DNA from 2 places in the Eubacterium sp. AF15-50 genome. Region 2 is predicted to be linked to the other one. Evidence: predicted binding sites of a transcription regulator. Region 2 holds the regulator's gene; the other holds the start of a gene.
What was found. The regulator HrcA, encoded in region 2, represses chaperone genes, less so after heat shock. The targets are predictions, from matches to a motif close to TGTTAGCACTCNNNNNNNNNGAGTGCTAACA.
Positions count from the first base shown of each region.

Region 1: the regulator HrcA is predicted to act here: its motif matches at 2,611-2,641, upstream of groES (co-chaperone GroES).

Region 1 is NZ_CAKVZL010000046.1:10,683-15,127, forward strand. It holds gene Q5O73_RS06515 (hypothetical protein) at 1-431, opposite strand, end outside; gene groL (chaperonin GroEL) at 660-2,282, opposite strand; gene groES (co-chaperone GroES) at 2,300-2,584, opposite strand; gene Q5O73_RS06530 (DNA-3-methyladenine glycosylase) at 2,725-3,615, opposite strand; gene Q5O73_RS06535 (Cof-type HAD-IIB family hydrolase) at 3,626-4,420, opposite strand.
Region 2 is NZ_CAKVZL010000042.1:7,950-12,394, reverse strand. It holds gene dnaK (molecular chaperone DnaK) at 1-1,373, opposite strand, end outside; gene grpE (nucleotide exchange factor GrpE) at 1,408-2,049, opposite strand; gene hrcA (heat-inducible transcriptional repressor HrcA) at 2,080-3,129, opposite strand; gene Q5O73_RS06245 (MATE family efflux transporter) at 3,471-4,445, shown strand, end outside.

The DNA.
Region 1 (4,445 bases), on a different contig from region 2:
TTCTTATAAATATTATTAATGCATAACTGTATTTCTGATGTACTGTCTGTAGGTTCAAAAATATTAGTGTTTAAACCAAAAGTCTGTATTTCATATGAAATAGGGGTTGAAAGTTCATATTCCTTATCTGAAACATATGATACTTTATAATATTCGCCATTGTAATCAGTGTCTGTATATGCAGAATCTGAAACAGTGGCAACTTTACTGTACTTTGCATATCGGCTTTTTGCCTTATAAATATTATAAGAACCTCCACTTAGTTTGTCCCATGTTATTGTACATGAACCATTGCTGTTTTCCACAAATTTTAAATTTGTAATCGGATTAGCATTAAGCTCTAAAGCCTTTACAGGCATAACCGACACACCTGATACTACTAACGCAAGTACCAGCATTAATGATAAAATACTTCTTTTAATACCTTTCATTATATTTTCGCTCCTTTAATTTAATATAAATAAATTGTATCATATATGCTTTGTCATTCCAATAATAAAATTGTTTTTATGTCCTATTTTAGGCACTTTTTAAAAAATTAATACCTAAGTAAAAAATGGTGTATATTTATCATTTTTACATCAAAAAAAGGCCTACGGGAAACATATCATGTTATCCCATAGGCTTTTTTTATCTGCTACATAAGTAGCAATTATTAATTACATCATTCCCATTCCAGGGTTTCCGGCAGGCATAGCCGGTGTATCTTCTTTAATATTTGCAACAACTGATTCTGTTGTAAGTAATGTACTTGCCACACTTGTTGCATTCTGAAGAGCACTTCTTGTAACCTTAGCCGGATCAAGAATTCCTCTGTCTACCATCTGAACATACTCGCCATTTAATGCATCAAATCCTGTTCCAGGTTCTGATTCTCTTACCTTATTAACAATAACTGAGCCTTCAAGTCCTGCATTCTGGGCAATAGTGAAAAGTGGAGCCTCTAATGCCTTAAGAATAATAGAAGCACCTGTCTTCTCATCACCTTCTAATGTATTAACTAACTCAGCAACCTTCTTTGATGCGTGAATGTATGCTGAACCACCACCTGCTATAATACCTTCTTCTACGGCAGCTCTTGTAGCATTTAATGCATCTTCCATTCTAAGTTTGTTTTCCTGCATTTCAGGTTCTGTAGCAGCACCAACTCTGATAACTGCAACACCACCTGCTAGCTTAGCAAGTCTTTCCTGCAGTTTCTCTTTATCAAATTCTGATGTGGTTTCTTCTATCTGGGTTTTAATCTGGGCAACTCTTGCTGCAATTTCATCTGAATTACCAAGACCATCAACGATTATGGTATTTTCTTTTGCAACCTTAACAGATTTTGCTCTACCTAAATCTTCAATCTTTGTATCTGCAAGAGATAAACCTAATTCTTCTGAAATAACCTGACCACCGGTAAGAATTGCTATATCCTTAAGCATTTCTTTTCTTCTGTCACCATATCCAGGTGCCTTAACTGCAACTACGTTAAATGTTCCACGAAGCTTATTTACAATAAGTGTTGTAAGGGCTTCACCCTCAACATCTTCTGCAATAATAAGAAGTTTAGCTCCTGACTGAACAATCTGCTCTAAGACAGGAAGGATTTCCTGAATGTTAGAGATTTTCTTATCTGTAATAAGGATATATGGATCATCCAGTGTAGCTTCCATCTTATCCATATCTGTAGCCATATATGCTGAAATATATCCTCTGTCAAACTGCATACCTTCAACAAGGTCTAATTCAGTTTTCATTGTTTTTGACTCTTCTATTGTAATAACGCCATCGTTAGAAACCTTTTCCATGGCATCTGCTACCATGTTACCAACTTCCTCATCACCGGCAGAAATAGCTGCAACCTTTGCAATCTGTTCCTTTCCTGTTACAACACTGCTCATATCAGCAATAGCATCAACTGCTACATCTGTTGCTTTCTTCATTCCTTTTCTTAAAATAATAGGATTAGCACCGGCAGCTAAGTTCTTCATTCCGGCATTAATCATTGCCTGAGCTAAAACTGTAGCTGTTGTTGTACCGTCACCTGCTACATCGTTTGTTTTAGTAGCAACTTCCTTTACAAGCTGTGCTCCCATGTTTTCAAATGAATCGTCAAGTTCTATTTCCTTTGCAATTGTTACGCCATCATTTGTAATAAGTGGTGCGCCAAAAGATTTATCAAGAACAACGTTTCTTCCTTTTGGTCCTAATGTAACCTTTACTGTATTTGCTAACTGGTTTACACCTGCTTCAAGAGCAGTTCTGGCTTCAGCGCCATATTTTATTTCCTTTGCCATATTAATTACCTCCAAAATTATTCAACGATTGCAAGAATATCTGACTGTTTTACAATTATATATTCTTCATCATCTAATTTAACTTCATTGCCTGCATACTTTGAAAAGATAACCATATCTCCAGGCTTAACATTCATAACAACTTCTTTACCGTCTACAACTCCACCGGGACCTACAGCAATAACTTCTGCCTGCTGTGGCTTCTCCTGAGATGTACTTGTCAATATAATTCCTGATTTTGTTTTTTCTTCCGGAGTAGACTGCTTTAAAACTACTCTATCTGCTAATGGTATTAATTTCATTTTTTAACCTCCATAATAACATTTCTTGTTAGCACTCCGCATATACGAGTGCTAACCAACTAACAATAATAGTAACACTTTTTTTGATTAATGCAATACCTAATGTTATATTTTTACAATTTATTAACAAAATAAATATTCTATTCATTTTTGTTTTTTCCAACTTTATTATCTCTTCCAAAACAAAACAGATATTGTTGTGCGTAGCCACCATATTCTCCATATAATTCCTTAGCACATTTTCCTATTATCTCCTTTGAGGTATCTTTTCCGTTAAAATATAAAGTCTCCATAATTCTTTTTATCCACACATCAATAGGAAATGCCTGCCTGTATCCCAACGAAAAAAGCATTACGCAGTTAGCAACTTTTTCACCAACTCCCTTTATTTCCATTAGTTTCTTTCTGGCATCTTCCTCCTTTAACATTCTAATTTCCTTTTCGTTTATGATGCCTGTAGAAAGCTTCTCAACTGCGTCTGACAAATAAGGTGCCCTAAAACCTGTTTTCATTTCCCTGAAATCTGCCTCGGTAATATTGCTTAACTGTTTCATATTAGGAAAGGAATAGTATTTTTCTCCATTTACCTCCCCTAAATAGTCACCAAAATTCTCACTGATTGTTTTCACAATATGTTTTATATGGGGAATCTGCTTATTTTGGGAAATTATAAAGGATATTAATGTTTCCACAAACTCCTGATTAAGAATCCTTACGCCGTTTTTTTCTTTTATCGCAGGCTCTAAGGTTTCATCACTTTTCAGAAGAAACTCCTTAATTTTTCCATAATCTCTGTTTAAATCAAAGTATGGTATCCATATATTTTCAACTTCATTAATTGTTTTATTAAGAAAAACAAGGTTGTTATCCTTTTCCATTATATGTAAAAGCCTGCCATAGGCTACTACAACATACTCCTGTTCATCCTGTTTATAAAATCTGAAGCATTGTCCACATTCTAAGGTCTGCTGTAAATCAAAATCACTAATTTCCTTTATTATTATATTATTTTTATCCTTCAGTATTCTCATATTACATCCTTTATATTAATTCAAATTTTTTTAATGCCTCATATATTCCACCCTTATCAAAGTCAGAAGTATGATACTTTGTAGCTTCCTTTATGGCATCATCACTATTTCCCATGGCACAGCCATACTTAACATATTTTAGCATGTCAATGTCATTTAAACTGTCACCGAAAGCATATGTGTTTTCCCATGGAATGTTTAATGCTTTAATTAATTTTTCAATTCCCACAGCTTTATTATATCCCTTTGGAACTAACTCCAATAAACTATGCTGATGAGATATAATGGTGTAATCATTTTCAAATTCCTTTATCATTCCCTCAGGATTACTGTGATTAGTAAATAATGCACTTACCTTAGATACATTTATTTCACTTTCATCTGTACTTAATATAAAATCCCCCATACTTTCTCTGTAAACATTATATACATGCTTTGTGGTTTCAGTTAAATCACTGATATCCCTTCCAATATAAATGTTGTCTCTTCCTTCAGCCACCGGAACAAAGCCATTTCTTACAAAGCCATCTATTACTCTTCTTGCCTCATTATTATTAATGGTATTGCAATATAGCTCCTTACCATCAATTTCCACATATGTTCCGGCACCGGCTACAATATCCCGAAATCCCGGAGCCATATGTTCTTTATAAATCATACACCTTGTTCGTCCGGTACATATAACCGGAATATGTCCCTTGGCCTTTAAAAGTTTAATTGCCTCATAAGTATCCTTTGGCATCCCTGTATCAAATCTATATATTGTTCCGTCAATATCGAAAAAAACTATTTTTCTATTATTCATATTAATCCTCTTTATCATTCTTTTT
Region 2 (4,445 bases):
TTAACAATACCGTTTGCATCAATATCAAATGTAACCTCAATCTGTGGAACACCTCTTCTTGCTGGAGGAATTCCATCAAGTCTGAACTGTCCAAGGGACTTGTTATCTCTTGCGAACTGTCTCTCACCCTGTACTACGTTAATATCTACTGCTGTCTGGTTATCTGCTGCTGTTGAGAAAATCTGGCTCTTCTTTGTAGGAATAGTTGTATTTCTCTCGATAAGTCTTGTAGCAACACCACCCATTGTTTCAATTGATAATGAAAGTGGAGTAACATCAAGAAGAAGAATATCACCGGCACCTGCGTCACCTGCTAATTTACCACCCTGAATTGAAGCACCAATAGCTACACATTCATCAGGATTCATCTTCTTTGATGGCTCGTGACCTGTTAACTGTTTAACCTTATCCTGAACAGCCGGGATTCTTGTAGAACCACCAACTAATAATACTTTGCTAAGCTCTGAAGCTGTAATTCCTGCATCCTTTAACGCATTCTGTACAGGAATAGCTGTTCTCTCAACTAAGTCTCTTGTAAGTTCATCAAACTTAGCCTTTGTAAGAGTCATATTAAGATGCTGAGGTCCCTGCTCATTAGCTGTAATGAATGGGATGTTAATTTCAACCTGTGTAGATGATGAAAGTTTCTTCTTAGCATCTTCTGCTTCAGCTTTAATTCTTTCCATAGCCATCTTATCATTTGAAAGGTCAATACCTGTTTTTGACTTAAAGTCAGCTACCATATAATCCATAACCTTCTTATCAAAGTCATCACCACCAAGCTTATTATCACCGTTTGTTGCTAAAACTTCGATAACGCCATCACCGATTTCGATAACAGATACATCAAATGTTCCACCACCTAAATCGTATACCATAATCTTTTGTTCTTTTTCATTATCAAGACCATAAGCCAAAGCTGCTGCTGTAGGCTCGTTGATAATTCTCTTAACATCAAGACCTGCAATCTTACCTGCATCCTTTGTAGCCTGTCTCTGAGCATCATTGAAATATGCCGGAACAGTTATAACTGCTTCTGTAACTTTTTCACCAAGATAGCTTTCTGCATCAGCTTTCAACTTCTGAAGAATCATAGCTGAAATAGCCTGTGGTGTATAAGACTTGTCGTTAATAGTAACTTTATAATCTGTACCCATATGTCTCTTAATTGATGATACTGTACCTTCTGCATTAGTTACTGCCTGACGTTTAGCCTGCTCACCAACTAATCTTTCACCATCTTTTTTAAAAGCAACTACTGAAGGAGTTGTTCTTGCTCCATCTGCATTTGTTATAACTGTAGGTTCTCCACCTTCCATAACAGCTACACATGAGTTTGTTGTTCCTAAATCAATACCAATAATCTTTCCCATTTTATTTTCCTCCTAAAATAACATAAAACTTTAGTTAATTTGCAACTTTTACCATACTGTGTCTAATAACAGTATCTCTATATTTATAGCCTTTCTGCAGTTCCTGAGAAACAATGTTTTCACCAAGTTCATCGTTTTCCTCATGCATTACTGCATTGTGAAGGTCAGAGTCAAATTCCTTTCCTTCGGCTTCAATAGCTGTAACTCCCATTTCATCAAGAGTTGAAAGTAATTGTTTATAAATAAGATTCATTCCCTGTCCTACAGGTGACTCTAAATCTTCTTCACTAAGTGCTGCAACTCCTCTTTCAAAGTTGTCTACTATAGGAAGTATCTTCTCTATAATAGATTTGGCACCTGTTTCAAACATTGCTGCCTTTTCCTTTTCGCTTCGGCTTCTGAAGTTTTGGAACTCTGCAAATAATCTCTGGTACTTATCATTAAGTTCCTCTATCTGCTGGTCTTTTTTGTCCTTCTTCTTTAAGCCACGCTTTTTTTTCTTATCAGGATTTTCATTCTTGTCTGATGCATCCTGCTTTTCCTCTGCCACATCCTGTGCTTTTGCATCCTGTGACTTTTCTTCTTTTTTAGATTCTTCCTTTACTTCCTCTGTAGTTTCTTCATTTGCCACATCTTTTTCAAGGTTCTCATCTAAATCTTTATTTTCCTTTTGCATCGGATAATCATCCTTTCTTAAAACTTTATACTAATTATCATCTTTAAAAGTCTCACTTAACTGTTCTTTAACAGTTCTTAAAGTTTCAACAACCTTTTCGTAGTCCATTCGCTTCGGTCCTATAATACCGATAGTTCCTTTAAATCCATCTTCAAGCTCGTATGTTGCCGTGACAACGCTACAATCCTTCATGGACTTAACCGGGCTCTCACTACCTATATATACCTGAATGCCTGTTTCCTCATCACTTTCATTAATAAGTTCCGTCAGCTGTGACTTTTCTTCTAATGTTGTAAGTAACTGGCTGGCTCTTTCCTTATCACTAAGCTCAGGATATTTAAAAATATTAGTGGCACCTGATGTGTAAATCTTCATCTGTGCCTCTGTAGCAATAGCTTCCGTAATGGTCTTTAACACTTCATTAACCAATCCCTCAAACTCTCCTGCCTGAGATGTTAATGTGGAAATAACTCCTAAGTTGATTTCTTCTAATGACAAACCTGCCAAAACAGTGTTAAGTGCCACATTCAGTCTCACTATCATTTCCTGACTAATCTGCTGTGTAATCTTTATAATTCTGTTAACTACGTGATTCTTGTCAGAAACAACAGTGCATAACAACTGATTTTCATCAATTACTGATAATTGAACAAACTTGATTTTATTCTCCTGAGACTTCGGTGCGGATACCATGGTGGCATAATTAGTATTATTTGCTAATACCTTTGCCATATTTTGAAGTAATGTCTCAACCTTATCAACCTTCTCAATTAACAAATCTTCTTTTTCAGTTACCTTCTTTTCTCTTTCATCTAACTCAGACATCTTATCCTTTAAGATATTGTCCACATAAAATCTGTAACCTTTATCTGTAGGAATACGTCCTGCCGATGTATGGGGCTGGATAATGTATCCCATCTCTTCTAAGTCAGACATTTCATTTCTAATGGTAGCTGAACTTAAATTCAAATCAGTGTTCTTGGAAATGGTTCTGGAACCTACCGGCTCGCCTGTTTCTAAGTAGCTTCTGATGATAGCATCTAAAATCTTTTCTTTTCTATCACTAAGTTCCATAAGCATCTCCTTTCTTTGATTTATTAGCACTCATTAGTTTCGAGTGCTAATATTTCATCTGACACTAAAATATCACTATCAAAGTACTTTGTCAACAATTTTATTAAAAAAGATTTGTTAATAAATTGTAAACATTTTTAACGCCACTATTTTAAGTTTTTCTTCTATTATAATAATGCACATTACCAATATATCTTAAAACTATAAAATTAATTTATATTTTTATATTGATTGTAGTGGAATCATGTGTTATTCTACTACCTATTGCAATTAATTATTGTGATTATTTTATACAGTTATTTATTGCTGTTTTTATTTAAATTATTTAATGAGATGAGGTTATTTTAATGGTTGCGGAAGGAAAACAGACTTTTAGAACAAAATATTTTGGCGACAAAGCTTTTTACAAAATGATTATGGCTATTGCACTGCCTATTGTTATTCAAAATCTTCTTACTAACTTTGTTGCTATGCTTGATAATGTAATGGTAGGAAAAATCGGAACAGACCAGATGACCGGTGTTGCCATTATTAACCAGTTATTTTTTGTGTTTAATCTGGCAGTTTTTGGTGGAATGTCCGGAGCGGGAATTTTTTCTGCCCAATATTTCGGTCAGAATAATCATAATGGTGCCAGAAATGTATTTAGAATGAAATTAATTATAGGAATATTTATTATTGCCATAAGCATGTGTGTTTTAATTATTCTCCACGAACCTTTAATTAATATGTTCCTGCATGAAGGTGGGGCTTCCGGAAATATCCATGCTACATTTAAATATGCCAGGGATTATCTATACATCATGCTTTTTAGTATTATTCCTTTTGTAGTGGCAAATTGCTATAGCACAACCCTTAAGGAAGCCGGTCAAACCATGGTTCCTATGATAGCAGGACTTTTAGCCGTTATTGTTGACTTTGTTTTCAATGCTCTTTTAATATTCGGTTTACTTGGTTTTCCAAAACTGGGAGTCATAGGTGCTGCCATTGCAACAGTTATGTCAAGATTTGTTGAATGTGGATATCTTATAATTTATACCTACAGACACAGTGATAAATATAGGTTTATTAAAGGTGTTTATAGCAATTTGCATGTGCCTTCCTCTCTTGTAAAAAAGATTCTTTTACGCGGTACTCCCTTATTATTTAACGAATTGCTTTGGGCCGCCGGAATAACAATGCAGACACAGGCACTTTCTACCAGAGGACTTTCGGCCATAGCCGGGCTTAATATTTCCAACACTCTTAATAATGTAGTTAATACATTTTTCTTAACAATGGGCATTGCCATTTCTATTGTTATTGGTCAGTTAATTGGTGCC